DNA from 2 places in the Pseudomonas sp. UM16 genome. Region 1 is predicted to be linked to the other one. Evidence: riboswitches for the same ligand, from Rfam matches in the RefSeq annotation. Region 1 holds a riboswitch; the other holds the start of a gene.
The links. Region 1 has a riboswitch for cobalamin ahead of ACQRAX_RS18660 (CbtB domain-containing protein). Riboswitches for the same ligand answer to the same signal wherever they lie in the genome.

Region 1 (15,781 bases):
GGGGACTGGACTTCCAGTGGGCGTCAGGCACTGATGGAAATGCGAGCACGCCAAGGCCTGGACGGCCGCCAGGGGGTGCTGCAGGTTAGCACCTGGTGTGCGATGCAATTGCTGGGCGATGCCCTCAAGCGTGCCGGACGAGATGCCAGCCGCGAAAAGCTGATCCAGGCACTGGAAGGTTTGCACGATGTGCAGACCGGCCTGACGCCGCCGTTGAGTTTTGGCCCGGGTCGCCGGCAAGGGTTGGCCGGGGCTCATGTGGTAACCCTGGAAATGCCCGGCCCGGTGTTCTATCCGGTGGCGGCCTATCGCCCTGTCGCGCAGGAGAACCTGCCATGAAGCTGCTCTGCCTGTTGTTGTGTCTATTGGCCCTGCCGCTGCAGGCGCAGGAAGGGCCGCCCGTGGCCCTGGTCAATGGTGTACCCATCAGCCAGCTGCGTCTGGAGCGTTATTTCGCCGACTATCTGCAGGCTCAGGGCCGGGCCCTGACCAGTATTCGCAACCCCAGTATGTACAAGCACTTGCGCGACCAGGCACTCAATGACTTGATCGACAAGGAGTTGCTCTGGCAAGAGGCGCAGCGTCAGGGGATCAAGGTCAGTGACAGTGAGGTAAGCGCACAAATAGACCAACTACGCCAGGCGATGGGCACAGCGAAGCCCTTTGAGCAGCGCCTGGCCGATGCTGGCTTTGATGCCAACAGCTTTGCTGACTACACCCGTCATGAGTTGGCCGCGCAGCAGGTGTTCCTGCAGGCCTCCCAGGTCCCGGAACCGGGCCCGGAACACGTTCGGGCGTTTTACATAGCCAATCAGCAATCTTTGCAGCAGGCGCAGAACCAAATCACCGATACCTCAGTCGAACCTGAGCAGGGATTGAGTCTGGCCAAACGTTTGCTGGTCGATCAGCAACAGACGCAGGCGCGCCAAACCTTGCTACAGCGTCTGCGTGACGCCGGGCAGGTGCAACGACTTGACTGACGACTGATCTGCCCCCCAATGTTGGGGACACCAGTAGGGGCAAAACGCCAGCCGGTCCCCGGGATTGGGGGAGGGGCCAAGGCCCATTTGCGTCTACTCTTAAAGAATCAACGACATAGCACAGCAAAATGCGCCGTCTCAGGTCTGGCACGAAGCATGCGTAAGCCTCTACAAGGCCGCACTTCGGCAGACCGGGAAACCGGGCCTGTAATGCTTCAGGGAGTCGACCTTGGTTAATACAGTATTGGTAGTCGATGACGAACAGACCCTTGCCGGCAATATCCAGGCTTACCTGGATGCGCAAGGCCTGAACGTCCATGTGGCCTACGACGGGGCCAGTGCCATCGGTGAAGCCGAACGCACCCAACCTGACGTGATAGTGCTCGATTTCCGCTTGCCCGACATGGAGGGGTTTCAGGTACTGGAGACTGTGCGCAAGAGCAGGAACTGTCATTTCGTGCTGATCACTGCCCATCCGACCGCTGAGGTTCGTGAGCGGGCCAGTCAACTGGGTGTCAGTCATATCCTGTTCAAGCCTTTTCCGCTGGCGGAACTGGCCCGTGCAGTCAACGACCTGATGGGCATCAAGCGCGAAGCCAGGAGCGAAGGCAACACGGACACAGGGTTCGTCGAACGACGCCAGAGCAGGAGTGACAATTTTCCCCTGCAGCTGTTCGACGGTAGTTGGGTTCTGGCAGATCGCCGACGTAATGGCGTGAGGCCCCAGAATCCAGACGACGACCAACTGCTCACCGGGGAATAACGCGCGAGCAGACCTGACCATGGCTTGCCGCGCCCCGCGCTGGAGAGCAAGTCATGGAAACCGCGTCGCTCGCTGTTGTCACCACCCAGGCTGGAGCCGTTGCCCCCCTAGGTCGTGAGTTGCTGACTCAGGCCCGTGCCGTCGCCGAACAGAGCGCCGAACGTCTCCTCGATACCCTGCAGCGCCTGAGTGGTCAGAGCCCTGCCGATTTTGTCGCGCGCTTGGGCGTCACCCTGCATTACCCTGTGCTGGACAGCCACGCGCTGTTCGCCGCTACGCCGCGGTTTGAGCGGGTCAGTCTGGCGCAGTGCCTGAAGCGTGAATTTCTCTTCCTCGAACACGACGGTCAAGCCTTGGGCGTGTTTGCCGATCCTTTTGATACGGCACGTCTGGCCTGGATCGACGAGTGCCTGCAAGGCGCGCCGTTGTATCTGGTCGGCGCTGCTGACCTTGCTGGATTTCTGGCCCGCCACGAAGAAAGCTTTCATGCCGTTGACTCGCTGGACAACGAAAGCGAAGCGGTCAATGAACTCGACACCCTGCAGAGTTTGTCGCTGGCCAGCATCAGCGAAGACCAGAGCCGGGTGGTCAAGCTGGTCAACTCGACCCTCTATGACGCCCTGAAAATGCACGCCAGTGACATCCACCTGGGCGTCACCGGCAATGGCTTGGTGATCAAATACCGCATCGATGGCGTGCTCAACAGCATCAGCAAAGTCAGTGGCAGCGAGTTCGCCGAGCAGGTGATCTCGCGGATCAAGGTCATGGCCGAGCTGGACATCGGTGAAAAGCGCGTGCCGCAGGACGGTCGTTTCAAGATCGGCATCAGCGCCCGCCAGATCGACTTTCGCGTGTCGATCATGCCGAGCATCTTCGGTGAGGATGCGGTGCTGCGGGTACTCGACAAGCAGGACCTGGCCGATCGCGTCAGCGGCGTGCAACTGCAGGCCCTGGGGTTCGAGGAGCACACCCTGCGCAGCCTGCGCCGCCTGGCCAACGAACCGTACGGCATGATTCTGGTTACCGGGCCGACCGGCAGCGGCAAGACCACCACCCTTTACGCCATGATCAGCGAGATCAACCACGGCGTGGACAAGATCGTCACCATCGAAGACCCGGTTGAATACCAGTTGCCGGGGGTGCTGCAGATTCCGGTCAACGAGAAAAAAGGCCTGACGTTCGCCCGCGGCCTGCGCTCGATCCTGCGCCACGACCCGGACAAGATCATGGTTGGCGAGATCCGCGACCCCGATACCGCCCAGATTGCCGTGCAGTCGGCCCTGACCGGGCACCTGGTATTCACCACCATCCACGCCAACAACGTCTTCGATGTGATCGGCCGCTTCAGCCAGATGCAGGTCGACCCCTACAGCTTTGTTTCCGCCCTTAACGCGGTGCTGGCGCAACGCTTGATTCGTCTGGTGTGCCCGCACTGCGCCAGCCCCCACCAGCCCAGCGAGGAAGAACTCAGCCTTTCCGGCCTGGTAGCGGGGCAGGTGGCTGAGTATCACTTTGTTCACGCCAGTGGTTGCGGCCAGTGCCGGGGCAGTGGTTACCGCGGACGCACAGCGATCGCCGAGTTGCTGCACTTGGACGACGAACTGCGGCAGATGATCGTCGAACGTCGGCCCCTGGCCCAGATCAGGGCGTTGGCCTGCCAACGCGGCTTGCGCCTGTTGCGCAGCTCGGCACTGGAACTGGTGCGCGATGGCCGGACCACCCTGGAGGAGATCAATCGTGTCACATTTGTCGCCTGATCGTTTTATCGCCGTGCTCGGCGCCCAGGGTGTTGGTGTTTGCCAGCGCCAAGGACAGCAACAACACTGGCTGGGCAGCCTGGGCTTTATTGCCGAGCGCAGCCAGGCCGCGAACCTGGCCCTGGACACGCTGCACAGCCTGCTGGCTGAACAGCGCTGCAAGGGCGCCGAGCTGCAACTGTTGTTGTCGGCGCACTACTGTCGCTTCTGCCTGGTGCCTTGGAGCGCAGCGATCAGCCGCCCCGATGAGCTGCACCACTATGCCCGGGCCTGCTTCGAAGCTCACTATGGCCAGAGCCTGGAAGGCTGGCGCCTGGTGGTTTCGCCCGAGGCCGCCGGGGCTGCTCGGATCGCCACAGCGGTGCCGGAAGCGCTGCTGCAACGCCTGCATGAGCACTGCCGCGACCTCGGCTTGCGCCTGCGCTCGGTGCGCCCGTACTTGATGGCCGCCTACAACCGCTTTGCCGAACAACTGGGGCAAAGCGACTTCCTCTTCGTCCTCGCCGAGCCACAACGCACGGTTTGCCTGCTGGCACAGAATGGCGTCTGGCGGCAGGTCAGTGCCCAGGGCAGCGGTGACAGTGACGCCGCCCTGCAAGCACTGATTGCCCGTCAGTGCGAACTCAACAGCCATGAACGCACGCTGCCGGTGTTCCTTCACGCGCCGGGCCGGCTGGAGCAGCCTCCGGTCATCGATGGCGTGCACGTGTGCGAACTGGACGGTGAAGCAGCCGACGTACTGTGCCACATGACCCGGGCGGTGGCCTGAAATGCGCCGCCTGGAGCTGGACTTTCAGCCACGGCGCACAGCCGTTGCGGCCTGGGTCTTGGTGGCGCTGGGCGCCAGCCTGTTGGCAGGGGCAATTGTCGTTAGCCAAGGTTTCGAGCAGCAGCAGGCGGCACTTGATCAGCAACTGGAAAGCGTCGAGCGGCAACTGGGCAAGCGCCCGGCACACAGCACGTCACTGACCCCGGCGCAGAGCCGCGAACAAACCGAAAAACTGGCGCAGATGCGCAGCGTTTCACAGCAACTGCAGCGGCCCTGGGAGCGCCTGTTCGACATGCTTGAAGCGTTGCCCCAGGACGACGTCGCGCTGCTGACCCTGACCCCCGATGCACGTAAGGGGCAAGTTCGGATCAGCGCCGAAGCCCGTGACCTGGAAGCCATGCTCAGTTTCCACAAACGCCTGGAAGCCAGTGGCGAGCTGCGCGATGTGTCGTTGCTCAACCACGAAATCATGGCCAAGCAGGCCGAGCATCCGGTGCAGTTCAACCTGTCGGCGACCTGGGAGATCGGCAATGCCCATCCATAGCCTGATTGTCCATGAGCGTGTCCGCCAACTGGGCGTGGTTGGCCTGGTCGGTGCTGCCTTGGTGCTGCTGACCCTGCTGTATGGCGTGGCAGTGGTGCTGCCGCACTGGCAGCAGTTGCAACAACAGCAACTGCGCAGCGAGCAAGCGCTGGCACAGCTGCAGCAACTCAAACGCGGTGAGCTGAAACTGCCGCAGGTGCCTCAGCGTGAGCTGGAAGACTTCCACAAACAACTACCGGCCCAGCCGCAGGCCACCGTGGCTATCGACCGTATCTATAGCCTGGCCAAAGCCGAGCGCATCAGCCTGGCGCGCGGCGAATATGCCCTGGGGGTCGATCCGAAGACCCAACTGGCGCGCTATCAGATCCTCTTGCCAGTACGGGGCAGCTACCCGCAGATCCGCCGCTTCGTGCACGCCTTGCTCGGTCAGTTGCCGGCCCTGGTGCTGGAAGACGTCGACCTGCAACGCAAGAAGATCGGCGACAGCGAGCTGACCGGTCGCCTGCGTATGACCCTTTACCTGTCGAGGTCATGATGAACACTCAACGCCGCTTGGCCTGGCTGGCCTTTCTCGGATCCGCTGCAGTGCTGGCGTGGGCCCCGGGTTACTTCTTCGCCGATCCGGTCGCCGACAGCGAGGCCGTGGTTGGTGTCGCCAACAAGGCCACAGTCGCTGCCAGCGAAGCAGGCGCCCAGGGGGCCAAACCGGAAGCGCTCAAACTACGCAACCTGTTTCCGAGCAAGAGCTGGAAGCCGGCCGCACAGATGGCCACGGTGACTGAACAACCGGTTGTCGTCGCGCCCGTAGCAGCCCCCACTGCACCGGCGCTGCCGTTCCAGTTCGTTGGCCGCCTGCATGATCGCGACGATCAGCAGGTGTTTCTGCAAAGCGGTGAAAAGCTCTACGTCGTACGTCGCGGCGATGTCATTGATGACCTTTATCGGATCGAGCAAATCTCCGCCACGGAGCTGAGCCTGGTCTACCTGCCGTTGCACCTGTCCCAGACTTTGTCTGTAGGGAGCGCACCATGATTTCGTCCAGGCACTGCAACAAGGCGCCATTTCTGCTGCTTGCACTGTGTGTGGCCCTGGCGGGCTGCGGTACCAGTGGCGTACGCAAGGATGGCCAGGCGTTGATCGCCGAGGGGCAGTACGAAGCGGGAATTGCCTTGCTCGAGGAATCACTCAAGGAAAATCCACGCGACACCGAGCTGAACATTGCCGTGATCCAGGGCCGTCGTCAGGCCGTTGAAGCCTTGTTGAGCCAGGCTGACAGCGACCGCAGTCGCCACGACTTCGCGGGTGCAAGCATGGGCTACGGCCGGGTGCTGACCCTGGAACCGAATAACCGCAGGGCGCAGGAAGCGGTGCGCCAGCTTGAACAGATCCACAACCTTGACGAACGCATCACCCTCGGCCAGGCGGCGCTGCGTCGCGGTGACCTGTTCGCTGCCGAGCGGCACATGCGCGAAGTCCTCCAGCTCGACCCACAGAACGCTAAAGGCCTGACCCTGCGCAGTGACATCGAACGGGTGCAGAGCCGCACCGCTCAGCCCAACCCGCAACTGCGCACGAAAATGGAACGGCCGGTGACCCTGGAGTTTCGTGATGCCAACCTGAAAACCATCTTCGAGGTGCTGTCGCAGGTGGCCGGGCTCAACTTCATCTTCGACAAAGACCTGCGTCCAGACCTGAAGGCAACCATCTTCGTCAAGGACGTGCGCATTGAAGATGCCGTGGCGCTGCTGCTGGAGCAGAACCAGCTGCACCAGAAGGTGGTGAACGACAACACTCTGCTGATCTACCCGGACTCGCCGCAAAAGACCAAGGACTACCAGGAACTGGTCATGCGTACCTTTTACCTGACCAGCATCGACTCCAACACCGCGCTGAACCTGGTCAAGACCATGCTCAAGACCCGTGATGTGTTCGTCGATGAACGCCTCAACACCTTGACCATGCGTGATACCCCCGATGCGGTGCGCATGGCTGAAAAACTGCTGCAGTCCCAGGACCAGTCCAACCCGGAAGTGGTGCTGGAGGTTGAAGTGATGGAGATCGCGCGTTCGCGGATCCTCGAGCTTGGCCTGCAGTGGCCCAATACCTTCGGGGTGCTCAACGAAGATGGCAAAGCCGTAAGCACCCTCGATCAACTGCGTGGCATCGACTCCTCGCGCATCACCATCTCGCCCTCGCCGCAAGCCAAGATCAACGCCCAGGACAACGACATCAACACCCTGGCGAGCCCGGTGATCCGCGTCAGCAACCGCGAGCAGGCGCGCATCCATATTGGTCAGCGGGTGCCGATCGTCAGCGCTACGTCGGTGCCGTCGACCCAGGGGCCGGTGATCACCGAAAGCATCACTTACCTGGACGTCGGCCTTAAACTTGAAGTGACCCCGATTGTGCACCTGAACAACGAAGTGGCGATCAAGGTATCGCTGGAAGTCAGTAACGCCAAGCCACTGGAGCCGACACGCCAAGGCACCATCCCGGTTCAGGTCGACACCCGCAACGCTCAGACCAGCCTGCGTCTGCATGATGGCGAAACTCAGGTGCTGGCGGGGCTTGTGCGCAACGACGACGGCGCCAGCGGCAACAAGATCCCATTGCTGGGCGACATCCCCGGGTTAGGTCGGCTGTTTGGCAGCAACCGTAACGACAAGAGCCAGTCGGAACTGGTGCTGTCGATTACCCCGCGCATCGTGCGCAACCTGCCGTACCAGAGCCCATCGGACATGGAGTTCCCGTCGGGCACTGAAACCAGCATGCAGATCCGCAACCTCAATCGCACCATTGAGGTCAGCGACGAACAACCGATTGCCGCCGTGCCTACCGCCGTGAGGCCCTAAGCGATGAAACGCTCGATGGCAGGATTCAGCTTGATCGAGGTGATGTTGACCCTGGCGCTGCTCGGGTTGCTGGCCTCGATTGCCGCACCGCTGACCGAAACCCTGGTGCGCCGGGGCAAGGAACAGGAGCTGAAAACCGCGCTGTATCAGATTCGCGATGCCATCGACGCCTACAAACGCGCCTTCGACGCCGGCTACATCGAAAAATCGCTCAATGCCAGCGGCTACCCACCGAGCCTGCAGGTGCTGGTGGAAGGCGTGCGCGATGTGCGCAGCGCCAAAGGCGCCAAGTTCTACTTCCTGCGGCGCATTCCCCAAGACCCGCTGCTCAGCCGCAAGGCTGACGACGAAGGCGGATGGGGCCTGCGCGCCTACGACAGCTCGGCACAAAGCCCGCGCGAAGGTGAGGACGTCTTCGACGTCTACTCCAAAGCGTCGGGCAAGGGCCTCAACGGCATCGCCTACGGGCAGTGGTGACCAGTATGAAACGCAGCCAAGGTTTCACCCTGATCGAGTTGCTGGTGGTGATGGCAATCATCGCCACGCTGATGACCATCGCCATGCCGCGTTACTTCCAGAGCCTGGAAACGTCGCGTGAAGCCACCTTGCGCCAGAGCCTGGCGGTGATGCGTGAAGCCCTGGATCACTACTACGGCGACACCGGGCGCTATCCCGAGTCGCTGGAACAACTGGTTGAGCAACGTTACCTGCGCAGTGCGCCGCTGGACCCGATCACCGAGCGCCGTGACCAGTGGCAGGTGGTGGCACCGCCCGAAGGCGTCGCCGGGTCCGTGGCCGATATCAAGAGCGGTTCAACCGGGAGGGCGCGTGATGGCAGCTTATATGCCGAGTGGTAGCGCCGCCGAGGCGGGCTTCACCTACCTGGGGGTGCTGTTGCTGATTGCCGTAACAGGCATCGCCCTGGGTTCCACCGTCACCCTGTGGTCGACCCAGGCCCTGCGCGAGCGTGAGCGCGATTTGCTCTGGGTTGGCAGCCAGTATGCCCAGGCCTTGCGCAGCTACTACCGCAACTCGCCGGGCCTGGCGCAGTACCCAGAGACCCTGGAAGCACTGCTGGAAGACCCACGCTATCCCAACCTCAAGCGTCACTTGCGGCGTTTGTACCCGGACCCTATCACCGGCAGCGACGACTGGGGGCTGCTGCGCTCAATCGACGGGCGCATCACCGGGGTGTACAGCCGTTCCGACCTCACCCCGATGAAACAGACTGGGTTTGCCGCTCAATGGTCGGACTTTGAAGGCCTGCAGCATTACGCAGACTGGCAGTTCGTGGCTGAGAAGGATTTTGCTGAATCCGCTGCAAGCGGGCGCAATAGCTTGACCCAGGGAGCAGGGCAGTGAACCGCCGCCTGGCAACCTGCGCCCTGGCCCTGGTGCTGCTGGTCGGCACTGCCCGTGGCGGCGCCGAGGACGAGATGATGGGCTTTATCGTCGACAACACCATCTCGCACATCGGCCACGACTTCTATTACAGCTTCGCCGAGCGGCTGCGTGCCACCAGCCGCCTGGATTTCAACCTGGTGGTACGCGAACGACCCGACCCGCGCTGGGGCAGCCTGGTCACGGTCGAGTATGAGCAACGGGTGGTCTACCGGCGTTTCCTGCCACCCAACACCACAGAGCTGAAGGACGCCGCCTATGAAGCGGCTGACCTGGTCAAGGCGCAGATCATCCAGCGCAAGCTGCAGATGCTGCTGCAGGACACCACTGATCTTGAGAGGGATGAGCTATGAACAACAACAAGAACTGCCGCCTGGCCTCCCTGGTCCTGCTGACTGCCCTGTGCAGCCCGGCCGGTGCCACCGAACTGGTGTACACCCCGGTCAACCCGGCCTTTGGCGGCAACCCGCTCAACGGCACCTGGTTGCTCAACAACGCCCAGGCGCAGAACGACCATGATGATCCGGATGTAAAAGACCGTGCCTCGGCGTTCGCCAGTACCTCGGCGCTAGAGCGCTTTACCAGTCAGCTGGAATCGCGGCTGCTCTCACAACTGCTCAATAACATCAATAACGGCACCACCGGCAGCCTGCAGACAGATGCATTCATCATCAACGTGCTCGACGACTCTGGGGCGCTGACCATCCAGATCACCGATCGGGCAACCGGTGAAATTTCAGAAGTTCTGGTGAACGGCCTGAACCCTTAAGGGCCGGGCAATGGGGAGTGACAATCATGAAACGATTTCTGACCACACTGCTGATCCTCGCCGCCTTGCAAGGCTGCAGCCTGCGCGAACCGATGTCCGCCGAGCAGGACACTGAAAGCCCGACCCTGACTCCGCGTGCTTCGACCTATTATGACTTGCTCAACATGCCGCGGCCCAAAGGCCGATTGATGGCGGTGGTGTACGGATTTCGCGACCAGACCGGGCAATACAAACCAACCCCGGCCAGTTCGTTCTCCACCAGTGTCACCCAAGGGGCGGCCAGCATGCTGATGGATGCCTTGCAGGCCAGCGGCTGGTTCGTGGTGCTTGAACGTGAGGGCCTGCAGAACCTGCTGACCGAACGCAAGATCATCCGCGCATCGCAGAAAAAGCCGGACACGCCGGTGAACATTCAAGGTGAACTGCCACCGCTGCAGGCGGCCAACCTGATGCTCGAAGGCGGCATCATTGCCTACGACACCAACGTGCGCAGTGGCGGCGAAGGGGCACGCTACCTGGGCATCGATATCTCCCGTGAGTATCGGGTCGACCAGGTCTCGGTCAACCTGCGGGCGGTGGATGTGCGCAGTGGTCAGGTGCTGGCCAACGTTATGACCAGCAAGACCATTTACTCGGTTGGGCGCAGTGCCGGGGTATTCAAATTCATCGAGTTCAAGAAACTGCTGGAGGCCGAGGTCGGCTACACCACCAACGAACCGGCGCAGTTGTGTGTGCTGTCGGCCATCGAGTCAGCGGTGGGGCACCTGTTGGCGCAAGGCATCGAACGGCGCCTGTGGCAAGTGGCGGGGGATGGTAGCGGTGACAATGCGACTCTGGATAAGTACTTGAGTCAGTATCAAGCACCATGAGGGAGCAACTGACTTGATTGGCACCTTGTAGATACCGTCTTGCCCGGTGACGGGCAAGACGGTATCTACTACTCATTGCGGCGTCGAGCAGCCTTGTTCCTTGACGATCCGTTGGGTCGACGCCGGGTACTTGGCAAGCTTGGCCGCCGCCCGCGTCGGGCGCTTGACCAGCTCACCGCCGCAATTAGGGCACTGGCCCTTGAGTAGACGCTCATTGCAGCCCTTGCAAAAGGTGCACTCAAACGAGCAGATCAACGCGTCCGGGCTATCGCCGGGCAGGTCACAACCACAGCATTCACAGTTCGGGCGCAGTTCGAGCATGGTCAAATCTCGTTGGGACGATAAAGGTGAGCATGGCTGGCGCGGTACAGCGCCGACTCGGCAAAGCTGTCACTGGCCAACACCCGGCCGACCAGAATCAGTGCGGTACGCCGAAAACCCTTGGCCTGGACCTGCTCGACAATACCATCAAGGGTCGCGAGCACCCAATCCTGATCGGGCCATGTTGCTCGATGGACCACAGCGATCGGGCAATCACCGCCATAATTCGGGCGCAGTTCTGCGACGATTTTCTCCAGGTGTTTGACCCCCAGGTGAATCGCCAGGGTGCTGCGATGGCGAGCAAGGTCAGCCAATTTCTCGCCATCAGGCATCGGTGACTTGTCACCGTAGCGGGTGAGGATCACGGTCTGGGCAATGTCCGGCAAGGTCAGTTCGCAGCCGAGCAGGGCGGCGCTGGCGGCCACGGCGGTTACCCCGGGGACGATCTCATAGGGAATGCCCAGTTCGCGCAGGTAACGGATCTGCTCACCGATGGCACCGTACAGGCTCGGGTCGCCGCTATGCACTCGGGCCACATCCTGGCCCTGGTCGTGAGCATGCTTGATCGCCTCGATGATCTGCGCCAGATGCAGTTCGGCACTGTTGATGACGGTCTCGGCGCGATGGCCCTCAAGCACCGCAGTCGGCACCAGGGAGCCGGCATAGATGATCACCGGGCAGCGATGAATCAGGCGCTGACCTTTGACGGTGATCAACTCGGGATCGCCAGGGCCGGCGCCGATGAAATAGACGGTCATGCAAAGTCCTTGCGAAGAAAGCGCTGATTATCTGCCAGATTCTGCCGCCGTGGCCAACGCCAGGCTAGCCTCGGCACACAGCGTGCGAGTAATTTTCAGGTGGGCCGACCCCGTGAACTGTTCGGCCAACGCCAGGGCGGCGCTTTCGGCGACGCCGTAGCAACCGCTGTTTTGGTGGGCAACGGCTGAACGATGGCTCAAGTGCGGTTCAAAGGGGGCCAGTTGTGCAGCACTGAAGAACAGCAACGGGACGTTGAGCTGCCGCGCCAAGTGTTGCAGCCCAGGCTCGTCGCGCTTGAGATCGATACTGGCAAGGCCCGCCACTGCCGTGAGCGGCAAGTCGTGGGCCTTGAGAGCTTGCTCCAACAGGTTGCCCAGGGTTTGACCTGGGCAACCGCGTCGGCAACCGAGGCCGACAAACAACGGCATGGACTTCAGGCCTGGCTCGGGCGACGGAACAGCCAGGCGCTGAGCAGACCCAGCGCCAGCCAGAATGCCGCGTTGGTCAGCAATGAAGCAACCTTGAACTCGGCGTCCAGGGCCTCTGGCGCAAGCATTTCATGCACTTCAGGTTGCGGTGCGCCAATCACATGCGGCACCACCAACAGCACAACGCCCAGCGCTTTGAACAGCCAGTTGTGGGCAAACGCAATCAGCCCCAGCCCGGCCGCTGTGGCGGCGGCGGTACCCACCCACCAGGCCTGACGCTGGGCCAGGTCGGCAGCGGCAGTACCCGGTAGCTCCGGTGGCAGGCCCAAGGTCGGCGCCAGGCAGAACACGGCAAAACCGCCCAGGCCCCACAGCGCACCGCTGATGACGGTCTTCGGTGCACGCAGGGTATAGAGTGCGGCGAGGATCAGAGCAAAGCCGACTGCCACCACCAGATTACCGCCGGTGGTCGAGAGAACCCGTTGCCAACCGTCTTCCGGGGCCCAGGCTTCGCTGTCGTGATGATGCTCGGTGGTACCAGCAGCATGCTCGTGTGGCGCTTCGACCGCGGGCGCTGCACTTTCATAGGTTTCCGCCTGAAGAATCAGCGGCGCAACCCAGAAGCTTTGCAGCAGGGTCAGCAGCAGGGCGGCCAGCAGTCCGGCAAAGCCTGCGGTACTCGCAATACGCTTGATCATCGGACGCTACTCAGTGGCAAGGGAAGGCGGCGCTGTGACGGGTGTCGTGGGCGGCGTTGTGCACCGCTTCGATAGGCGAAAAACCAGCGAAGTACACCAGGCATAGGCCCAGCAGCGAGGCACCGACGGCAACCAGCAGGCGCTGGCTGAGGCTTGAAGGGGTAACGGCTGAGTGACTGGCGGTACTGATAGGCATGGCGCTTTCCTCTTGGTGTTGTTCGGCAACAGGCAAGCGCAAGAAACCCCTGCACGGAACACGCCCAGGGGTTGCAACAGCGCCCGCCCACCGCGGGTTTGTCAGATCAGTGTTGGGCCGGTCTCCGGGCTTGTGAGGGCGAGCAACCGAAGGCGCCACCTTCCCATGCCGGACTACGGGCACAGTGGTTCTGACGCTTTTCTCACTTACCGTTGCGGGGGCAGCACCGGACTTGCCATACACCTTTATTAGCGGCGTATGACGCACCGGTTTCCCAGTTTCACCCTGTAAAGGGCACCCAAACGAATGGCGCTAGCAAATCACGGGTTAAGGCGGGCGTCAATCGTGACAGCAGTTGACCGCTCACCAGGCACTGCGTAGCCTTGCGTTCTCGAGGTTCTTCGGCGCTGGCCGAAGCTAAGACGGGAACGCGGTTCAAGCCGCGGCTGCCCCCGCAACTGTAAGCATTGATAGGATCGACACAGCCACTGCGTCCTGCGGGAAGGCGTCGTTCCAGCGGCCTTGGGCCGCAGCAGTGCAAGCCAGGAGACCTGCCTCGAACAGTTTCCGACATAAACCGGGCGGGGTGATCCGGTGGCGAACGCGCCCAGGCAATGACGCCTGCGGCTCTCGTCCCGCATGCCCGCCATCCTGCCAAGGGCATCGACATGAAAACACTGGCCAAACTCCCCGTCACCATCGTTACCGGCTTCCTCGGTTCGGGCAAAACCACGCTGCTGCGGCATATGCTCGATAACGCCCAGGGTCGGCGTATCGCGGTGATCGTCAACGAATTCGGCGAGCTGGGCATCGACGGCGAGATCCTCAAGCAGTGCAGCATCGGCTGCACCGAGGAAGAGGCCAGCGGCCGGGTCTACGAATTGGCCAACGGCTGTCTGTGCTGCACCGTGCAGGAAGAGTTCTTCCCGGTCATGCGTGAACTGGTTGCCCGGCGCGGCGATCTTGACCACATCCTTATCGAGACCAGTGGCCTGGCCCTGCCCAAACCGTTGGTGCAAGCCTTCCAATGGCCAGAAATTCGCAACGCCTGCACCGTTGATGCGGTGATCACTGTGGTCGACAGCCCGGCGGTGGCCGCTGGCACCTTTGCCGCCTACCCGGAGCAAGTCGATGCACAGCGAAAACTCGATCCGAATCTGGACCACGAGTCGCCACTGCACGAGCTGTTCGCCGACCAACTGGCCAGTGCCGATCTGGTGATCCTCAACAAGGCCGACCTGATCGCCGCTGCTGAGCTGGCCAAGGTTCGCGCCGAAGTGCAGGAAGAGCTGCCGCCAGCAGTGAAAGTGATCGAAGCCAGCAGCGGCCGTCTGCCCCTGCAGGTGCTGTTGGGCCTGGGCGCCGAGTCGGAAGCGCATATCGATGCGCGGCGCACGCACCACGATTCGCACCATGACGGTGAAGATGATCACGACAATCATGACCACGATGCCTTCGATTCGATCTCCATCGAACTGCCACAAGCAGACGAAAGCCTGTTGCTCGACGCCCTGACCCAACTGGTGGTGCAGCATGGCATTCTGCGGGTCAAAGGCTTTGCCGCGATTCCTGGCAAACCGATGCGCCTGCTGATCCAGGGCGTGGGCACCCGCTTCGACAAACACTTTGACCGTGCCTGGCGCAGTGATGAAGCGCGCACCACACGCCTGGTGCTGATCGGCCAGGAGCTGGACGCTGCCCACCTGGAAGCGAGCCTGCGCGCCGCCCTGGGCGCTTGATCCATGCACCTGCTGCGGACCCAGCCCGGTGGCTTCGTACCGGACGACAGTATTGCCGACCTCGGCCAGACCCCAGCCGAGCTGGTCATTCTCTGCAGCGGTGACTCACACCTGGCATTGCTGGCCGAAACCGCCCAGCAGTTGCCCGAAGACTTTCCCAGTCTGCGTCTGGCCAACCCGATGCAGGTACAGAATCATGCCTCGGTCGACCTCTATGTCGACCAAGTGCTGCGCCATGCCAAGGTGATTCTGGTGTCGTTGCACGGTGGCGTTGGCTATTGGCGCTACGGTGTCGAGCAGTTGCTTGAGCTGGCGGCCCGTGGCGTGCAGGTCATCCTGGTGCCGGGCGATGATCGCCCCGATCCCGAACTCACTGGCCTGAGTACGGTGTCGCTAGCGCAGGCCGAGCGGCTTTGGCATTTTCTGCGTCAGGGCGGCAAGGCTAACGCCCTGAATCTGTTCAAGTGCCTGGCCAGTCAGTGGTTGCAACGCGATTATCCGTGGCACGAGCCGCAACAACTGCCGCGTACGACGGTGTACCACCCGCAAAAAGCCAGTGCCGAGTTGGCTGACTGGTTCTCGAATTGGCAGGTTGAACACCCGGTGGTGCCGATCCTGTTCTACCGTTCGCACCTGCAGGCGGCCAATACCGCGTTTATCGACACCTTCTGCGAGCGCTTGCAGTTGGCAGGGCTCAATCCATTGCCGATCGCCGTGGCCAGTCTCAAAGAGGCCAGTTGCCTGAATCAGGTAGAGCAATGGCTAGATCAGGTCGATGCGGCGCTGATCATCAACACCACCGGCTTCGCGCAGTCCAGCCCCGAACAACCGCACCTGCGTCCGTTTCGCCGCGACATTCCAGTGCTGCAGGCGATCTGCGCCCAGGACAACCAACCCGGTTGGGAGGCGAGCGAGCAAGGGCTCGGCGCGCGAGAC
Region 2 (15,781 bases), on a different contig from region 1:
AAGGGTTCAGGCAAGCAGCCCAAGCAGACGCACCAGTTCATCACGCTGCCCTTCGCCCAAGGTATCAATCAAATTGGCCTGAGCTTTTTCCCAGGCCGGCTCCGCCGCGCGTAAACGCTCATGGCCCTGATTGGTCAACAACACCAGGCGGTTACGTAGATCCCGGCCTTCAGCCAGCGCCACTAGCCCTTCGGCTTCCAGCACTCGCAGGTTACGCCCCAGGGTACTGCGATCCAGGCCCATGGCCTCAGCCAGGGTCGAGATACTCGGTTGATCGAGACGACGCAAATGCCGCAGCAGGGAAAACTGTGCGACATTGATCCCGAAGCCTTCAAGGGCCTCGTCATAGTGTCGACTGACCCCGCGGGCAGCACGACGCAGATGGGTACAGATGCATTCACTGGTCAACATAAATACGTGTATATACCCGCATAAAACTTGATGCAAGAATTTCCTTATCCGACTAGGGCTGCAGTCGCTTGCTAATCGGCTCAAACTCAGCAGTGACCTGGCGCTTCAGCGGGTCAGGGCGTCCTTGCTCGATTGCCTGCCAATAAGCCCAGGGCACCTTGGCGCTGCCCAGCTCATAGTCCATGCCGTCCCAGCTGTCCTCGCGAAAGCTGTAAAAGGCCCAGTGCAGGTTCACCTGATCAAGGGTTGTCAGTACGTCCTCCAGGTATTGTCGACATCCCGGTAAGCGCCGCATGCAGCCAAACTCTCCCGCTACCAGGCGGCTGACAGGCACTTTATGGGTTTGTGCCCACTGCAGGGGGCTTTGCATATACGTCCTGACCCGTTCACGGCCCCACACCTGTTGCTGTCCGGCAAACTTCACGGGACCTGGATAGGCATAAGGTTTTGCCCGGTTCATGTTTGGCGCACTGGTAGCGTGGTAAGGCTCGTACATATGAAAGCTGTACAGCACGCGTGCGTCAGACAGCGCAGCAGGCCAGTAGGCAAAGGCATCGGCGGCGGCATACCAGCCGGCGTCGACCATCACCGGGGTCAGCGGGTCCACTTCGCGGATGGCGGCGATCACTTGCGTATAGAACGCCGGCAAATCGCGCGCGCCGCCCTGTTGCTGCTGATACCAGGTCTGCATGTCGGCCGCCGCTGCATGCTCGGCAAGGCCGCCCATCTTTTCCGGCGCTGGTTCGTTGATCAGGTTGTAGCCGGCAATGGCCGGATGGTCCTTGAGCGCTGCGGCCAGATCACGCCAGAAGGCAGCCGACTGCAACCACCAGGCCTTGTCTTGCCACAGGCGGTCGTCAAATCGGTCATGGTTGTTCTGCATCCAGCGCATGCCCGGCAATGACAGCGGCGCAATGACCACCTTGAGCCCGGCGCCATGGGCCGCATCGAGCACTGTGCGCAGTTGCGCCAGATCCTCGGCGATCAACCCCTTGTAGCCATCGGCATCGCCCAGCAGGAAGTCGCGCCCGGCAGGCTGCCACTTGTCGTAAGACAGGCGCACCCAACTGGCACCGTAATTCTTGAGTGCCTGGAAGTACGCCTGATCAGGCGCTAGCCGGTTGAAACTGTTGCCACCGTGGCGTGGCACCTCCCAGAAGTCGATCAGATCTGCGGCTTTCGCGCTGCCGAACGCGCAACACAACATCAGCAGCCCACTACGCAACCATCCCCTCATACGCCACCTCCCTGACAAAGATGGCAAGCATACGCTCGCCACTGCCAGGGAAAAGCCGCCCCCGGACTACCCAGTGATCACAACACCAGACTGAGTAAAACCGCCAACTCCAGCAATTCCAGGAGCGCGCCGGCAGTATCACCGGTCGTGCCGGCCAATCGCCGAATCATCATTCGACGAAAGCAGAAAAAGGCCACACCAGCGACGGCCAAAACATACAGACCTTCCAGGCCAGTCAGGCAAAGACATAGGGCGCAACTTACAAACAACACCCACTGCCCACTACGGCGCGGCAGGTGATCGGCCAGCGCCTGCCCCAGCCCGCCCGCGCGCACATACGGCGTGGTCAGAAACAGCCCGAGCAAGGCTGCGCGCCCCAGCAGGGGGGCGACGATCAGCAACGCGCCCTGCCCTCGCTCCACCAGCACCAGCAAGGAGCAGAACTTGAGCAGCAGCACCAGCATCAGCGTCACTACGGCAATCGGCCCGCTGCGTGGGTCTTTCATGATCTCCAGGGTACGCGCTCGGTCACCGAAGCCACCCAACCAGGCATCGGCACTGTCGGCCAGGCCATCAAGGTGCAGGGCGCCACTGAGCATTACCCAGACGCTCAGCAGCAACGCTGCATGCAACAGCAATGGGCTGCCGTCGAGCAAGGTGCTCAGCCCCCAGAGCAATACGCCGAACAGCCCTCCCACCACCGGGTAATACAGCAGTGAGCGGCCCATTTGCTCAGGGCTCGGCATCCCCGGCAGGCGCACTGGCAAACTGCTCAGGAACTGCAAGGCTATCCAGAACGGCAACATTTCAGCGCTCTTCCCGCAGACTACCGTCCGCCAGCACTTCAAGCCGACACAAGGCACCATGACCGACCTCGACCTGCAGCAACTGCTCCCGCGGCAAGCCCCTGGCGCGCGCCAGCAATAGGCGCATCACGCCACCATGGGTGACCAATAGCAGATGCTTACCCGCGTGCTCGTAGTGCAACCGGTTAATGGCGGCCAACACACGCTCAGAAAAATCGATCACCGCCTCACCGCCAGGCGGCGTGAACCCGTAGGGGTCGGACCAGAACTGCCCCAGTTGCTGTTCATGGGTGAGCATCAGATCAGCGGCGCTACGCCCTTCCCATTCACCAAAGTGCAGCTCCTGCAGTGCAGGCTCCAATTGCACGGGCAACCCCATTTGCTCGCTGAGCGACTGGGCAAAGCGCGCACAGCGCTGCAAAGGTGAACTGACCAAGACAGCCCAAGGCTGCGGGTTAGCCACCGCAGCGTGCATCTGCGCCCAGCCCTTGGCGGTCAAGGCATCATCCAGGCTGCCGCGCAGGCCGCCACCCTGCTCGGTTTCACCATGGCGCAGCAGGTCGATGATCATGCCGGACGGTCCGCCACGGCGGCTTCAGCGAAGGTCGCCATCTGCCCGTGCAGGTCGCAGGCTAGACGCAACAGCGGCACCGCCAGCGCCGCGCCACTGCCCTCACCCAGGCGCAAGCCAAGTTCCAGCACAGGTTCAGCGTCGAGCTCGGCCAACAGCCGCCGATGCCCCGGTTCAGCGCCGCGATGGCCAAACAGCAGCCAGTCACGGCACCCCGGATTGATTCGCACCGCCAGCAACGCGGCCACGGTGCAGATAAAACCGTCGACCAGCACCGCGACGCCTGCTTGGGCACAGCCCAGATAGGCACCGACCAAGGCGGCGATTTCAAAACCGCCGAAGCAGAACAGCGCCCGCAACGGATCATTCGATAGGTCACCATGCAGCACTAACGCACGCTCGATCACCTCAGCTTTATGCCGCACACCAGCAGCATCCAGGCCGGTTCCGGGACCGCTGAGCTCGATGGCTGGGCAACCGAGCAAAGCGCACGCCAACGCGCTGGCCGCGGTAGTGTTGCCGATGCCCATTTCACCACCGATAAACAACTGGCTGGCGCTAGCCGCGGCACGCAAGGCGCTCTCGCGGCCGCCCTGCAGCGCCTGCAAGCCTTGCTCGCGGGTCATTGCCGGGGCCACAACGAAATTCGCCGTGCCAGCGCCGATTCGCAGGTGGCGCACGCCTGGCAGATCGAGTTCCGGGTCGATGGTGCCCAGATCCACCACTTCCAGGTGGGCCTGAAGCTGGCGCGCAAGGACGCTGATCGCCGCGCCACCGCCGACAAAATTATGCAGCATCTGCGCAGTCACCGCCTGCGGATAGGCCGAGATGCCTTCGGCGACCACGCCATGGTCACCGGCAAAAATCGCGATGCTGACCTGATCCAGGCAAGGCTTGAGCTGCCCCTGTAGGCCCGCCAGTTGGACTGCGATGAGTTCCAGGCGCCCGAGGGAGCCGGCCGGCTTGGTCAATTGCTGTTGTCGCGCCACGGCCTGAGCAATGGCCTGCTGATCGAGGGCACGGCAGGCATCAAGCCACCAGGTCTGACTCATGGTGCAGTTCCTTTCAAGGTAAGGGGTAAGCCGGCAACCGTTAGCACCACCCGCTGGCAGCGCTCGGCAATGGCCTGGTGCAACCAGCCAGCTTCATCGACATAGCGCCGGGTCAGCTCGCCCAGCGGTACCACGCCCAGGCCAGTCTCATTGCTGACCAGAATGATCTCGCCGGGCAGCTGCGCCAGGCAGTCGAGCAATGCCGTGCGCTCGGCCAGCAAGCGCTCGGGGTTATCCAGCATCAGCAGGTTGGTCAGCCACAAGGTCAGGCAGTCCACCAACAGGCAGCGTTCGGCACTGGCGTTGGCGCGCAGGACCTGGGCCAGGGCCAGCGGCTCTTCGATCAGCGCCCAACTGGGCGGTCGGCGCTCGCGATGCAGTTGCACGCGAGCATTCATTTCGCCATCCAGTGGTTCGCTGGTAGCGATGTAAGTGACCGCCAGGCCACTGCGCTCAGCCAGTTGTTCGGCCAGGCGGCTCTTGCCGGAACGGGCACCACCGAGGATCAGGTTGAGCATGTCAGTTAAGTCCGCACAAATGCCGTAGGCAGGTGGTATCCAGGTGCTGTTCGACCAGGTCGGCCAGGCGCTCGATGTCGCGCTCGCGCAGGGCCTGGTAATCGACGTGTTCGACGTCGTGTAAGCCAGCCCAGCGCAACAGCGCCGTACACGACTGCGGGCTTTCGAACAGGCCGTGCAGGTAGGTGGCGAGAATCTGCCTATCGGCACTGATAGCGCCGTCGTGGCGACCGTCAGCCAAGTGCACTGCAGGGTGCTCCAGGGCCGCGCCCTGGGTCACCCCGGCATGAATTTCATAGCCGCTGATCGGCGCGTGCTCCAGTTGCAGCGTACCGCTGACATTGCGCAGCTGCTTCTGCGCTTCCAGCTCGGTGACAAAGTCGAGCAGGCCCAGGCCATCACTGCTGCCGGCCGGCCCTTCCAGCCCCAGCGGATCGTCGACCCGCTGCCCGAGCATCTGCAAGCCGCCACAAATACCCAGCAGCTTGCCGCCGTAGCGCAGATGACGACTGATGGCCTGGTCCCACCCCCGAGCACGCAATTGCGCCAGATCGCCACGCACGCTCTTGGAGCCTGGCAAGATGATCAGGTCCGCCGGGGGAATCGCATCGCCTGGGCCGATGAACTGCAAGTCCACTTGCGGGTGCAGGCGCAGCGGGTCGAAATCGGTGTGGTTACTGATGCGCGGCAGTACCGGCACGATCACTTTGAGGGCACGTGCGGCCTTGTCGCTCTGGCGCTGGTCGATACCGTCCTCGGCTTCCAGGTGCAGGTCCATCACATACGGCAGCACGCCCAACACGGGTTTGCCGGTGCGCGCTTCGAGCCAGTCCAGGCCCGGTTGAAGCAAGGCAATATCACCGCGAAAACGGTTGATGACAAAGCCTTTGACCCGCGCCTGTTCGGTGGCCGAGAGTAATTCCAGGGTGCCGACCAAGTGAGCGAAAACCCCACCGCGATTGATATCGGCGATCAGGATCACCGGGCAGTCCACCGCCTCGGCGAAGCCCATGTTGGCGATGTCACCGACGCGCAGGTTGATTTCCGCCGGGGAGCCCGCGCCCTCGACCATCACCACCGGGTATTGCGCGCTCAAGCGCTGATGCGAGTCGAGTACCGCTTGCATGGCGATGACTTTGTAGTCGTGATAAGCCACCGCGTTCATGCTGGTGACGGCGCGGCCGTGGACGATCACCTGGGCACCGGTGTCGCTGTTGGGCTTGAGCAACACCGGATTCATGTCGGTGTGCGGCGCAAGTCCTGCGGCCTGGGCCTGAACGGCCTGAGCGCGGCCGATTTCGCCACCGTCAGCAGTCACCGCACTGTTGAGTGCCATGTTTTGCGGCTTGAACGGCACCACCGCCACGCCCTGGCGCAGCAACCAGCGGCACAACGCGGTCACCAGGGTGCTCTTGCCTGCATCGGAGGTGGTGCCTTGCACCATCAGGGTACTCATGCCAGATCCTTGCGGTAGTCATTGAAGGCGTGCGCCAAGCGCTGAAAGTCGGCTTCAGTGGCTGGCAGACCAAAGCGCAGGCTGGCCGGCTGGCTGAACAGGCGCAGCAGAATGCCGCGTCTGGCCATGAATTCGTGCAGCTGCTCAGCCTGATCGGTGACCAGGTACTGAAAAAGATCGCAGCCGCCAGTGGGGGCAAAGCCGGCGTTGCTGAGCAAGGCTGACAGCTGCTGGCTGGCCACCGCACAACGGGCAATCTGCCGCTGATGCGCGGCACTGTCGAGCAGGCAGGCCTGGCCAAGAATCCGCGTTGGGCCGCTGACGGTCCAGGGCCCCAGCAACTCGGCCAGACGTTGCAACAGCGTTGCCTCAGCCAGAACAAACCCCAGGCGCACACCGGCCAGACCGAAGAACTTGCCAAACGAGCGCAGCACGATCAGCCCAGGGCGCTCTGTCTGGCCGCCAATGCTTTGCGCCGGTGTGTTGTCGATAAACGCTTCATCGACCAGCAACCAGCTCCCGCGCCGGGCCAGACGGGCATTCCAGGCGAGCAATCGCTCAGGGTGAATCAGGCAACCGGTAGGATTGTTCGGGTTGACCACCACCAGCACATCCAGGCTGTCGAGCAACTCGTCCACCTGCTCGCCGTGCAGCTCGAGGACTTGATGGCCTGCGCGTCGCCAGGCCTCGGCGTGCTCGGCATAACAGGGCGAAAGCACACCGACCGTGCCGCGCGCGCGCAGCTGCGGCAAGGCCTGGATCGCAGCCTGTGAGCCCGCTACCGGCAACACCTGTTTGACCCGGTAATACGCGGCGGCGGCCTGCTCCAGGCCGTCGTCGGTTTCCGGCAGGCGCGCCCAGGCGCAAAGCGCAATGGCAGGAACGGCGAAAGACCAGGGAGCAATGCCACTGGACAGGTCAAGCCACTGCTCACGGGCGATACCGTATTGCCGCACTGCGCGCTGCAGGCGTCCACCGTGCTCAAGCATAGAATTCAGCCCCCAGGCACAACAGTAGCAACCACAACCACACGCCTTGGCACACCAGGCGCCAGCCACGCTCGATTGCGTCAGCGTCCGCCGCCGGACCTTCGCCCAATTGCGGGCGCTCGTGCAGTTCACCGTGATACACCGCCGGACCACCGAGTTCCACCCCCAAGGCCCCGGCCCCGGCTGCCATCACCGGCCCCGCGTTAGGGCTGTCCCACAGCGGGGCCTGGCGGCGCCAGCAACTGAGCGCCAGGCGGGTCTTGCCGAGCAGTGCGTAGGTCAACGCCACCAGACGGGCAGGAATATAGTTGAGCAGGTCGTCAATGCGCGCCGCCGCCCAACCAAATCGTTCGAAGCGCTCATTGCGGTAGCCCCACATGGCATCCAGGGTATTGCTCAAGCGATAGAGCACCACGCCCGGCGCACCGGCGACGACAAACCAGAACAACGCGGCAAACACCGCATCGCTACCGTTTTCCAATACCGACTCGGTGGCGGCGCGTGCCACAGCCGTTTCGTCCAGTTCGCGGGTTTCACGACTGACCAGATACCCCACACGGCGACGTGCTTGTTCCAGGTCGGCGCGGCGCAGGGCCTCAGCCACCGGACGCACGTGCTCGCCCAGGCTGCGCAGGCCCAAAGCGCAATACAAGAACAGCACTTCCAGCAACCAACCGATGTAGGGCAGCCAGGACAACAAGGTGGCCAACAAGGTCAGGGGAATCACCGCCAGGAACCAGGCGGTTACGCCATGGCTGCGCCAACCACGACCGGCGGCGTTGAAGCGCTGCTCCAGGCGTCCGGCAAATCGGCCGAAGGCAACCAATGGATGGCGGCGCTGGGGTTCGCCCCACAGCGCATCCAACGCCACCCCGGCAACGGTCAGCAACGCCACACTCATCAACACTCTCCCCACTGGTTTTCGAACAACATGTCGCGCAAAGGTCGCGCCGTGGTCCAGCCTTCAAGGACCAGCATCGGTGCCGGATAGAACGCCTGAACCGGGCCCAGGCAGAGAATCGCCACCGGTTTGGCACCGGCCGGCATGCCCAGCAGTTCGGCCAGCGCCTGCGGTTCGAACAGCGACACCCAACCCATGCCCAGGCCTTCAGCACGTGCTGCCAGCCAGAGGTTCTGGATAGCGCAGGACAACGAGGCGAGGTCCATCTCCGGTAAGGTGCGACGACCGAATATGTGTTTGTCGCGATCATCCATCAAGGCTGCCACCAGCACTTCGGCACAGTCGCTGATGCCTTCAACCTTGAGCTTCATGAACTCATCAGAGCGCTCATCGAGCGCCTCGGCGGTACGCACCCGCTCGGCCTCCACCAGCCCCTGGATGCGCTGACGCAGATCGCCATCGCTGATGCGGATAAAGCGCCACGGCTGCATCAGGCCGACGCTGGGGGCCTGATGCGCCGCCTCCAGCAGGCGCGCCAGCAGTTCAGGCGCTACCTCACCCTTGACGAAGTGACGCATGTCGCGGCGTTCGGCGATGACCCGGTAAACCGCCGCGCGCTCGGCGTCGGTGAAAGCCTGGTCGCTCATGGGGCCAACAGCGCCGCAGTCGCGTGGGGGTTGGAGGCAAAATAAAAATGCACGTAGGACGCGGTCAGGCGCCCACAGCGATAGACCGCTTCAGCACCACGGCCACCGTTGGGACTCTGGCCCCGGGCAATCGGCTCAAGCGCCGTGGTGGTCAGTGAATGATGGTAGGTGTGGCCACGCAAGGTGCCCTCAGGCAGTTCCACAGCTTGCAAGGCCAAGGCTGCCAAACGCTTTTGCATGACCGCCTCGCCTTCGAGCAGGCCCAGCAATTCGGCGCGCTCGCCGGCAACATCGGTCAAGGCTTCGAGCAGGTACAGCATGCCGCCACATTCAGCCAGCAGCGGCTTGCCGGCCTGCTGATGAGCGCGAATGGCACTGAGCATCGAGGTGTTGGCGGCCAGCGCCTGGTGGTGCAGTTCCGGATAGCCGCCCGGCAGGTAAAGGCTGTCCGCCGACGGCAGGGTACGGTCATGCAACGGTGAGAAGAATTTAAGTTCCGCGCCCATCGCCCGCAACAAATCGAGGTTGGCGCCATAGGTGAAGGCGAAGGCTTCATCCCGCGCCACCGCAATGGTTACCCCACTGAGTAAGGGCTCGATAACCTCGGCGCACGGCGCGGCGAACGCCACGGGCGGTGGCAACGACGACTCGCAACTGGCACCCAGGGCCGCCGCTGCAGCGTCCAGACGAACCTCCAGGTCATTGAGTTCACTGGCCTGAACCAGGCCCAGGTGTCGACTTGGCAGTTCAATACCGGTTTCTCGCGACAGCCCGCCGTACCAACGCAGGCCTTCAGTCAGACTGCCTTCAAGCAGTTGCGCGTGGCGCAGGGTGCCAACACGGTTCGCCAATACCCCGGCGAACGGCAGGTCTGGCTGATAGCGTGCCAGGCCCAAGGCCAGGGCGCCGAAGGTCTGGGCCATGGCGGTGCCGTCGATTACCGCCAGCACCGGCACATTGAAATGCCGAGCCAGATCGGCACTCGACGGTGTGCCGTCGAACAGGCCCATGACCCCTTCAATCAGGATCAGGTCGGCGTCAGCTGCCGCCTCCCACAGCAAACGGCGACTTTCCTGCTCACCCACCATCCACAGGTCGAGTTGGTACACCGGTGCACCACTGGCCCGTTCGAGGATCATCGGGTCAAGAAAATCCGGGCCGCACTTGAACACCCGCACCTTGCGCCCGAGGTTACGGTGCAGCCGCGCCAGGGCAGCAGTCACCGTGGTCTTGCCCTGGCCCGAGGCCGGGGCGGCAATCAGTACCGCCGGACAGTGGCGCGTATCACTCATAGTTCCACGCCCTTCTGGGCGCGGATGCCGGCCTGGAACGCGTGTTTGATCATGCCCATCTCGGTGACGGTGTCGGCCAGTTCGATCATTTCATCCTTGGCACCGCGGCCGGTGACAATCACATGCTGCATCGGCGGACGCGCCTGCAGATCGCTGAGCACTTGGTCCAGGTCGAGGTAGCCGTGCTTGAGGGCGATGTTCAGTTCGTCGAGGACCACGAAGGTAATGGCGGGGTCCTGCAGCAACTGGCGTGACACCGCCCAGGCTGCTTCAGCGGCGGCGATGTCGCGCTGGCGGTCCTGGGTCTCCCAGGTGAAGCCCTCGCCCATCACGTGATAGCGCACCTGCTCGGGAAAGCGTCGGAAGAACAGCTCTTCACCGGTACTGTTGCGGCCTTTGATGAACTGCACCACGCCGCACTGCATGCCATGGCCCATGGCCCGGGCCAACATGCCGAAGGCTGAGCTGCTCTTGCCCTTGCCGTTGCCGCTGAGCACCAGCAGCAAGCCGCATTCGCTCGGGGCGTTGGCAATACGCTCGTCGATAATCGCCTTCTTGCGCTGCATACGGGCCAGGTGGCGTTCGTCACGCTCGGTGGATTCAGTCATCGCAGTCTCCGCAAACCCCTGTCAGCCAATCTCGCTACGCACCTGGCAGCACGGGCTGCACAGGTTTCGAGGTAAAGAGATGGCTACAGATCAATGGATAAGGCAGACGGAGAAACACGCAGGACCGCGGCACAAGCCGAAAGAACCGCGCATCACCCTCCGTGATGCCGTTGGCTGTTACAGGCCGGTCTCCGGGCTTGTGAGCGGGGCCATGAATACCCAGGGTCGCGCGCCTTCCCGGGGTTGATCACCCAGTGGCCATGCGCGGCCTTGACTCACCTACCGTTGCGGGGGCAGCGCCGGACTCGCACGCCTTTTGCGTGCCCACCGGCTTCCCTGTTTCACCCTGCCAGGCCACAGCCCACAGAGCACCTGAAACAAGTCGCGAAGGTTAGAGGGTTGCACCCGGAGCGTCAATGAAAGGCGCTGCACTGGCCTGGATCAATGGCGCTTTTGTCATCTTGTGCCAGCCTGATAGCAGTGATATCAAATAGCCACAAATGGCTGTACTCGAATACAACGACAACGGAGAGAACGGCATGCAAGGACTGATCATCAACAACCCGCGCCTGGAGTTTCTGCGCCCGGCCCTGGAGCGCTGGTTCGACTGTATCGACCGCCTCAACCAGACCCTGGGTGACAACGAAGCCGCTTATTGGCATGGCGCCCAAGCCAACCTCAGCGTGCTTTCGGCTGCTGCCTGGCAAGCAGAACTGGTGACCCTGCAGCATCACCAGAGCAAGAAGCAACGCGACGAAGGGGAACGTGAAGGCCGCTGCGACCTGTACATCGCCAACCGCGAAGAAGCCGCCTACCTGCAAACCAGCCAGCGCTGGCCGCGGATCGCTCGCCTCGACCTGCACAACGCCCTGCAGGAAACGGTGTTTGCCGCACGCCAGGTCGCCGCGCCCAGCCAGCTCAAGGTCGCTGCGTTATTCGCCAGCCCCTGGAAAGCTGGGCAGCACGCCAGCCCCGAAGAGCTGCAGGACCTGGTCGACGACCTGCAAAAGCATACCGCTTGCGCGATTGCCTGGTACTTCCCGTATGCCTACCGCAAGCTGCATGACGAGGCTGGGCAGTATCATCCGGGCGTTGCCCTGCTGCTCAAACAGGCCTGAAGCGCAGGGAACCTCGCGCACACAGCTGCCTCTATTAGCATAGAGGCCAACTTCGCGAGGGATACCGACATGGGTAAGGCGCCGATTGCACTGTTGCTGGCGGTAAGCGCGGGACTGAGTGGCTGCGGCGAAAGTGCCCGCCTGGGAGTGAGCGATGGCTTTGGCCCGTCACCGCAACTGCCGGAACCGAACAAGACCCTGATCCCGACCGTCAACATCGCCCCCGCCGTCGGCTGGCCACAAGGCCGCACGCCGGTCACGGCGCCTGGCACGCAGGTCGCCGTGTTCGCCGAAGGTCTGGACCATCCGCGCTGGCTCTATGTGCTGCCCAATGGCGACGTGCTGGTCGCCGAAACCAATGCGCCGCCCAAGCCTGAAGACGGCAAGGGCATTCGTGGCTGGGTCATGGGCAAGGTGATGAAACGTGCTGGTGCCGGGGTCCCCAGTCCTAATCGCATCAGCCTGTTGCGCGACAGTGATCACGACGGTGTGGCCGAAACCCGCACAACCTTTATCGAAAACCTCAATTCACCGTTTGGCATGACCCTGGTCGGCGATGACTTCTACGTAGCCGATACCGACCGCCTGCTGCGCTTTCGCTATGAACCCGGGGCCACCTCGATCACCACGCCTGCGGCGGTGGTCGCCGAGTTGCCTGGCGGCCCGTTGAATCATCACTGGACCAAGAACGTCATTGCCAGCCGTAACGGCAAGAAGCTTTACGTCACCGTCGGCTCTAACAGTAATGTCGGCGAAAACGGCATGGACCAGGAAAAAGGCCGCGCCGCGATCTGGGAAGTCGACCCCGCCAGTGGCCAGCAGCGCCTGTTTGCCTCGGGCCTGCGTAACCCCAACGGCATGGCCTGGGAACCGCATAGCGGACAACTGTGGACGGCGGTGAATGAGCGCGACGAGATCGGCAGCGATCTAGTACCGGACTACATCACTTCGGTTCAGGACGGCGGTTTTTACGGTTGGCCCTTCAGCTATTATGGCCAGCACATCGATCAAAGGGTCAGCCCGCAGGATCCGCAGTTGGTCGCCAAGGCTATTGCCCCCGACTACGCGGTGGGGCCGCATACCGCCTCGCTGGGCTTGACCTTTGCTGAGCCCGGGGTACTGCCGCCACCATTCGAACAGGGTGCATTCATTGGCCAGCACGGTTCCTGGAACCGCAAGCCACACAGCGGCTACAAAGTCATATTTGTGCCGTTCAGTACAGCGGGTAAACCGGCGGGCAAGCCGATCGACTTGCTGACCGGGTTTCTCAATGACGAAGGCCAGGCCATGGGGCGACCGGTCGGGGTGATCAATGATCAGCGCGGTGGTTTGCTGGTGACGGACGATGTCGGCAACAAAATCTGGCGGGTCAGTAAAGCCAAGTAAACCTATCGCCGCGAGGTGGCGTATCAGCGCTTACGACACAGGGTCAAGCCATCCCCTATCGGCAGCATCGACAGGTCCACCCGAGGATCATCCTTGAGCCCTAGGTTCAATGCCTGGATCGCTCGGGTATCGTCACTGTCGGGCTGTTCCTGCAGCACCCGGCCACTCCACAGGGTGTTATCGAACACCACCAGCCCACCCGTGCGCAGCAGGCGCAGAGCCTCTTCCAGGTAGCGCGGGTAGTTGGCCTTGTCGGCGTCGATAAAGATCAGGTCATAACGCGCTGCTGGCAATGTCGCCAGCGTTTGCAGAGCCGGAGCCAAGCGCAGGTCGATGCGTTGCACCACTCCCGCCTCCTGCCAGTAGCGCCAGGCAATAGCGTTGTAGCTGCCTTCAAGGTCGCAGCACAACAATTGCCCCTGCTCCATGGCCTGAGCCATGCACAACGCGCTGTAACCGGTGAATGTGCCGACTTCGATCACTCGCTGCGCGCCAATCAAGCGCACCAGCAGCGCCAACAACTGGCCCTGCTCCGGCGCCACTTGCCAGCGTGCCTGCGCCAAGGCCTGAGTTTCAGTGCGCAAGCGCGCCAGCAACGGCGTCTCGCGAACAGACACCGCCTGCAGGTAGTGATAGAGAGCATCGTCGAGGTAGAGCGTTTGCGCCGTCATCGCCTACCTCGTCAGGTCAGGGGTTGCGTGCCATGGCAGGCGGCAGAACCCGCTTGGCATTGAGATAGGCTCTGTTCCAGTAGCTATTGGACAGGTAGTCCAGACGCACGGTGCCGCCTGCGGACGGGGCATGCACGAAGCGACCTTCGCCGACATAGATACCGGCATGACTGACCTGCGAGCCGCCACTGGTAGCAAAGAACACCAGGTCGCCCGACTGCAAAGCACCACGGTCGATGCTCGGCGCACGGATACCGATCATTTCCCGGGTGGTGCGTGGCAAGGCAACGCCGGCGGCGTCACGATAGACGTAACCGATCAAGCCACTGCAATCAAAACCCGAGTCGGGTGTGTTGCCACCCCAGCGATACGGCGTACCGACCAGGCCCAGGGCCCGGAACAACACATCTTCGGCAACGGGGGAGAAATACACTTGCGGCGCCATGACGGCTGGCTCGACCACCTTGGGCGGGGTCGGGGCATGGCTGGAGCAGGCACCGAGCAGTGCCAGCAGGGAAAAGAGAGCGAAGCGCGCCTTCATCGCCATGGTCAGAACATCCTGTCTGAAGCCGTCCGGCGGTGGGCCGGAAATAGTTGAGAATTTAGATTAGACGCTTTCTGTAAATACGCACGGCGACGCACTTTTCAGCAACGTCGCCGTGATACCGCAAAGCTATGATCAGTTACGCGAGAGGGTGGTCGCGGCAGGTGCCATGGCCAATGCGCGTTTAGCCTCGATAAAGGTCTTGCTCCAGTAGCGATCACCGAGCTTGTCGATGCGCACACCACCGCTGCGGCGGCTGCTGGAGTGGATGAACTGGTCATCACCCAGGTAGATCCCGGCGTGGCTGACGCGACCGCGGCCGTTGGTGCTGAAGAACAGCAAGTCACCTGGCTTGAGGTTATTGCGTGCAACCAGCGGTGCTTTAACGTTGATCATTTCGCGGGTGGAGCGCGGCAGGTTAAGGCCCGCCTCTTCACGGAACAGGTAGCCGATGAAACCACTGCAATCAAAGCCGGTGTTCTCGGAGGTACCACCGAAACGGTAGCGGGTACCGATCAGTGACATACCGCGTTCGAGAATGTTATCGGCCAAGGCTGGCAGTTGGTAAGGCTTGCTGCTGGCGAAATTCTTCAGTTCTTCCTCGGCAGCCAGCTCTTCCTCGAACGTCTCTGCGAGAGAGGATTTGGTCGAAACCTGAGCGGTAACCGGTTGCGGAGCCTGCTGCTGCGAAACAGGGCTATGAGCCGCGCAGCCAAAAAGCAGGGTCGCGAGTGCGAGGGGCACGAGGGGTGCGAAGCGATTTAGCATGGGCACGACCGTGTCTGGAATTTATAGAGGGGGAAACTATGCCTTCTATCGGGTCGATTTGCAAATTCAATCGAAAAAAATGTGACTTTTATGTGCCGAGGCTCTAGCGCCTGCGTTACCAGCCCAAGGTTTCTTTCAAAAACGGGATCGTCAGCTTGCGCTGAGCCTGCAAAGAAGCCTGATCGAGGCGCTCGAGCAAGTCGAACAAGGCGCTCATGCTGCGCGTGCCACGGGTGAGGATGAAATGCCCGACTTCGTCGGTCAGGTGCAGGCCGCGGCGCGAGGCACGCAGTTGCAGGGCACGCAGTTTGTCTTCGTCCGACAATGCGCGCATCTGGAAGATCAGTGCCAGGGTCAGGCGCGACTTAAGGTCGGCCAGCTTGATCGGCAGTTCGCGCGGCGAACTGGAAGCTGCCAACAACAAGCGTCGACCACTGTCACGCAGGCGATTGAACAGGTGGAACATGGCCTCTTCCCACTCTGGCTTGCCGGCAATTACATGCAGGTCATCCAGGCACACCAGTTCGTACTGTTCCAGGTTATCCAGCAGTTCGACACCGCGATCGAGCAATTGCGCCAGCGGCAGGTAGACAGCAGGTTCGCCCATTTGCTCGAAACGCAGGCAGGCCGCTTGCAGCAAATGGGTACGCCCGACGCCCTGCTTGCCCCAGAGGTAGATCAAGCTTTCGGTCCAGCCGGCGTCGGCTTCGCAGAGTCGCTCGACGTAGCCCAATGCGGCGGCGTTGGCACCCGGGTAGTAGTTGATGAAGGTGGCGTCATCACGCAGACGCACACCCAAGGGCAAC

Region 2: another riboswitch for cobalamin. It lies ahead of cobO (cob(I)yrinic acid a,c-diamide adenosyltransferase); the one in region 1 lies ahead of ACQRAX_RS18660 (CbtB domain-containing protein).

The regions. Positions count from the first base shown of each region.
Region 1 covers NZ_JBNPJT010000015.1:77,664-93,444, reverse strand. Annotated here, with positions in the region: gene ACQRAX_RS18755 (ABC transporter substrate-binding protein) at 1-339, shown strand, start outside; gene ACQRAX_RS18750 (SurA N-terminal domain-containing protein) at 336-980, shown strand; gene ACQRAX_RS18745 (response regulator) at 1,210-1,743, shown strand; gene ACQRAX_RS18740 (GspE/PulE family protein) at 1,797-3,500, shown strand; gene ACQRAX_RS18735 (hypothetical protein) at 3,481-4,269, shown strand; gene ACQRAX_RS18730 (PilN domain-containing protein) at 4,271-4,813, shown strand; gene pilO (type 4a pilus biogenesis protein PilO) at 4,800-5,348, shown strand; gene ACQRAX_RS18720 (hypothetical protein) at 5,348-5,845, shown strand; gene ACQRAX_RS18715 (secretin N-terminal domain-containing protein) at 5,842-7,665, shown strand; gene ACQRAX_RS18710 (type II secretion system protein) at 7,669-8,142, shown strand; gene ACQRAX_RS18705 (type II secretion system protein) at 8,148-8,522, shown strand; gene ACQRAX_RS18700 (type II secretion system protein) at 8,497-9,027, shown strand; gene csgE (curli production assembly/transport protein CsgE) at 9,036-9,419, shown strand; gene ACQRAX_RS18690 (curli assembly protein CsgF) at 9,416-9,835, shown strand; gene ACQRAX_RS18685 (CsgG/HfaB family protein) at 9,862-10,704, shown strand; gene ACQRAX_RS18680 (DUF1272 domain-containing protein) at 10,777-11,025, opposite strand; gene cobM (precorrin-4 C(11)-methyltransferase) at 11,028-11,783, opposite strand; gene ACQRAX_RS18670 (cobalamin biosynthesis protein) at 11,811-12,212, opposite strand; gene ACQRAX_RS18665 (CbtA family protein) at 12,218-12,910, opposite strand; gene ACQRAX_RS18660 (CbtB domain-containing protein) at 12,921-13,106, opposite strand; cobalamin riboswitch at 13,205-13,421, opposite strand; cobalamin riboswitch at 13,484-13,679, shown strand; gene cobW (cobalamin biosynthesis protein CobW) at 13,775-14,845, shown strand; gene cobN (cobaltochelatase subunit CobN) at 14,849-15,781, shown strand, end outside.
Region 2 covers NZ_JBNPJT010000021.1:11,197-26,977, forward strand. Annotated here, with positions in the region: gene ACQRAX_RS21770 (MarR family winged helix-turn-helix transcriptional regulator) at 7-411, opposite strand; gene ACQRAX_RS21775 (glycoside hydrolase family 5 protein) at 464-1,618, opposite strand; gene ACQRAX_RS21780 (adenosylcobinamide-GDP ribazoletransferase) at 1,726-2,454, opposite strand; gene cobC (alpha-ribazole phosphatase family protein) at 2,456-3,025, opposite strand; gene cobT (nicotinate-nucleotide--dimethylbenzimidazole phosphoribosyltransferase) at 3,022-4,077, opposite strand; gene cobU (bifunctional adenosylcobinamide kinase/adenosylcobinamide-phosphate guanylyltransferase) at 4,074-4,595, opposite strand; gene ACQRAX_RS21800 (cobyric acid synthase) at 4,597-6,051, opposite strand; gene cobD (threonine-phosphate decarboxylase CobD) at 6,048-7,040, opposite strand; gene cbiB (adenosylcobinamide-phosphate synthase CbiB) at 7,033-7,941, opposite strand; gene bluB (5,6-dimethylbenzimidazole synthase) at 7,941-8,588, opposite strand; gene ACQRAX_RS21820 (cobyrinate a,c-diamide synthase) at 8,585-9,880, opposite strand; gene cobO (cob(I)yrinic acid a,c-diamide adenosyltransferase) at 9,877-10,488, opposite strand; cobalamin riboswitch at 10,654-10,879, opposite strand; gene ACQRAX_RS21830 (hypothetical protein) at 11,028-11,606, shown strand; gene ACQRAX_RS21835 (PQQ-dependent sugar dehydrogenase) at 11,676-12,992, shown strand; gene ACQRAX_RS21840 (O-methyltransferase) at 13,016-13,663, opposite strand; gene ACQRAX_RS21845 (C40 family peptidase) at 13,680-14,210, opposite strand; gene ACQRAX_RS21850 (C40 family peptidase) at 14,343-14,975, opposite strand; gene hda (DnaA regulatory inactivator Hda) at 15,091-15,781, opposite strand, start outside.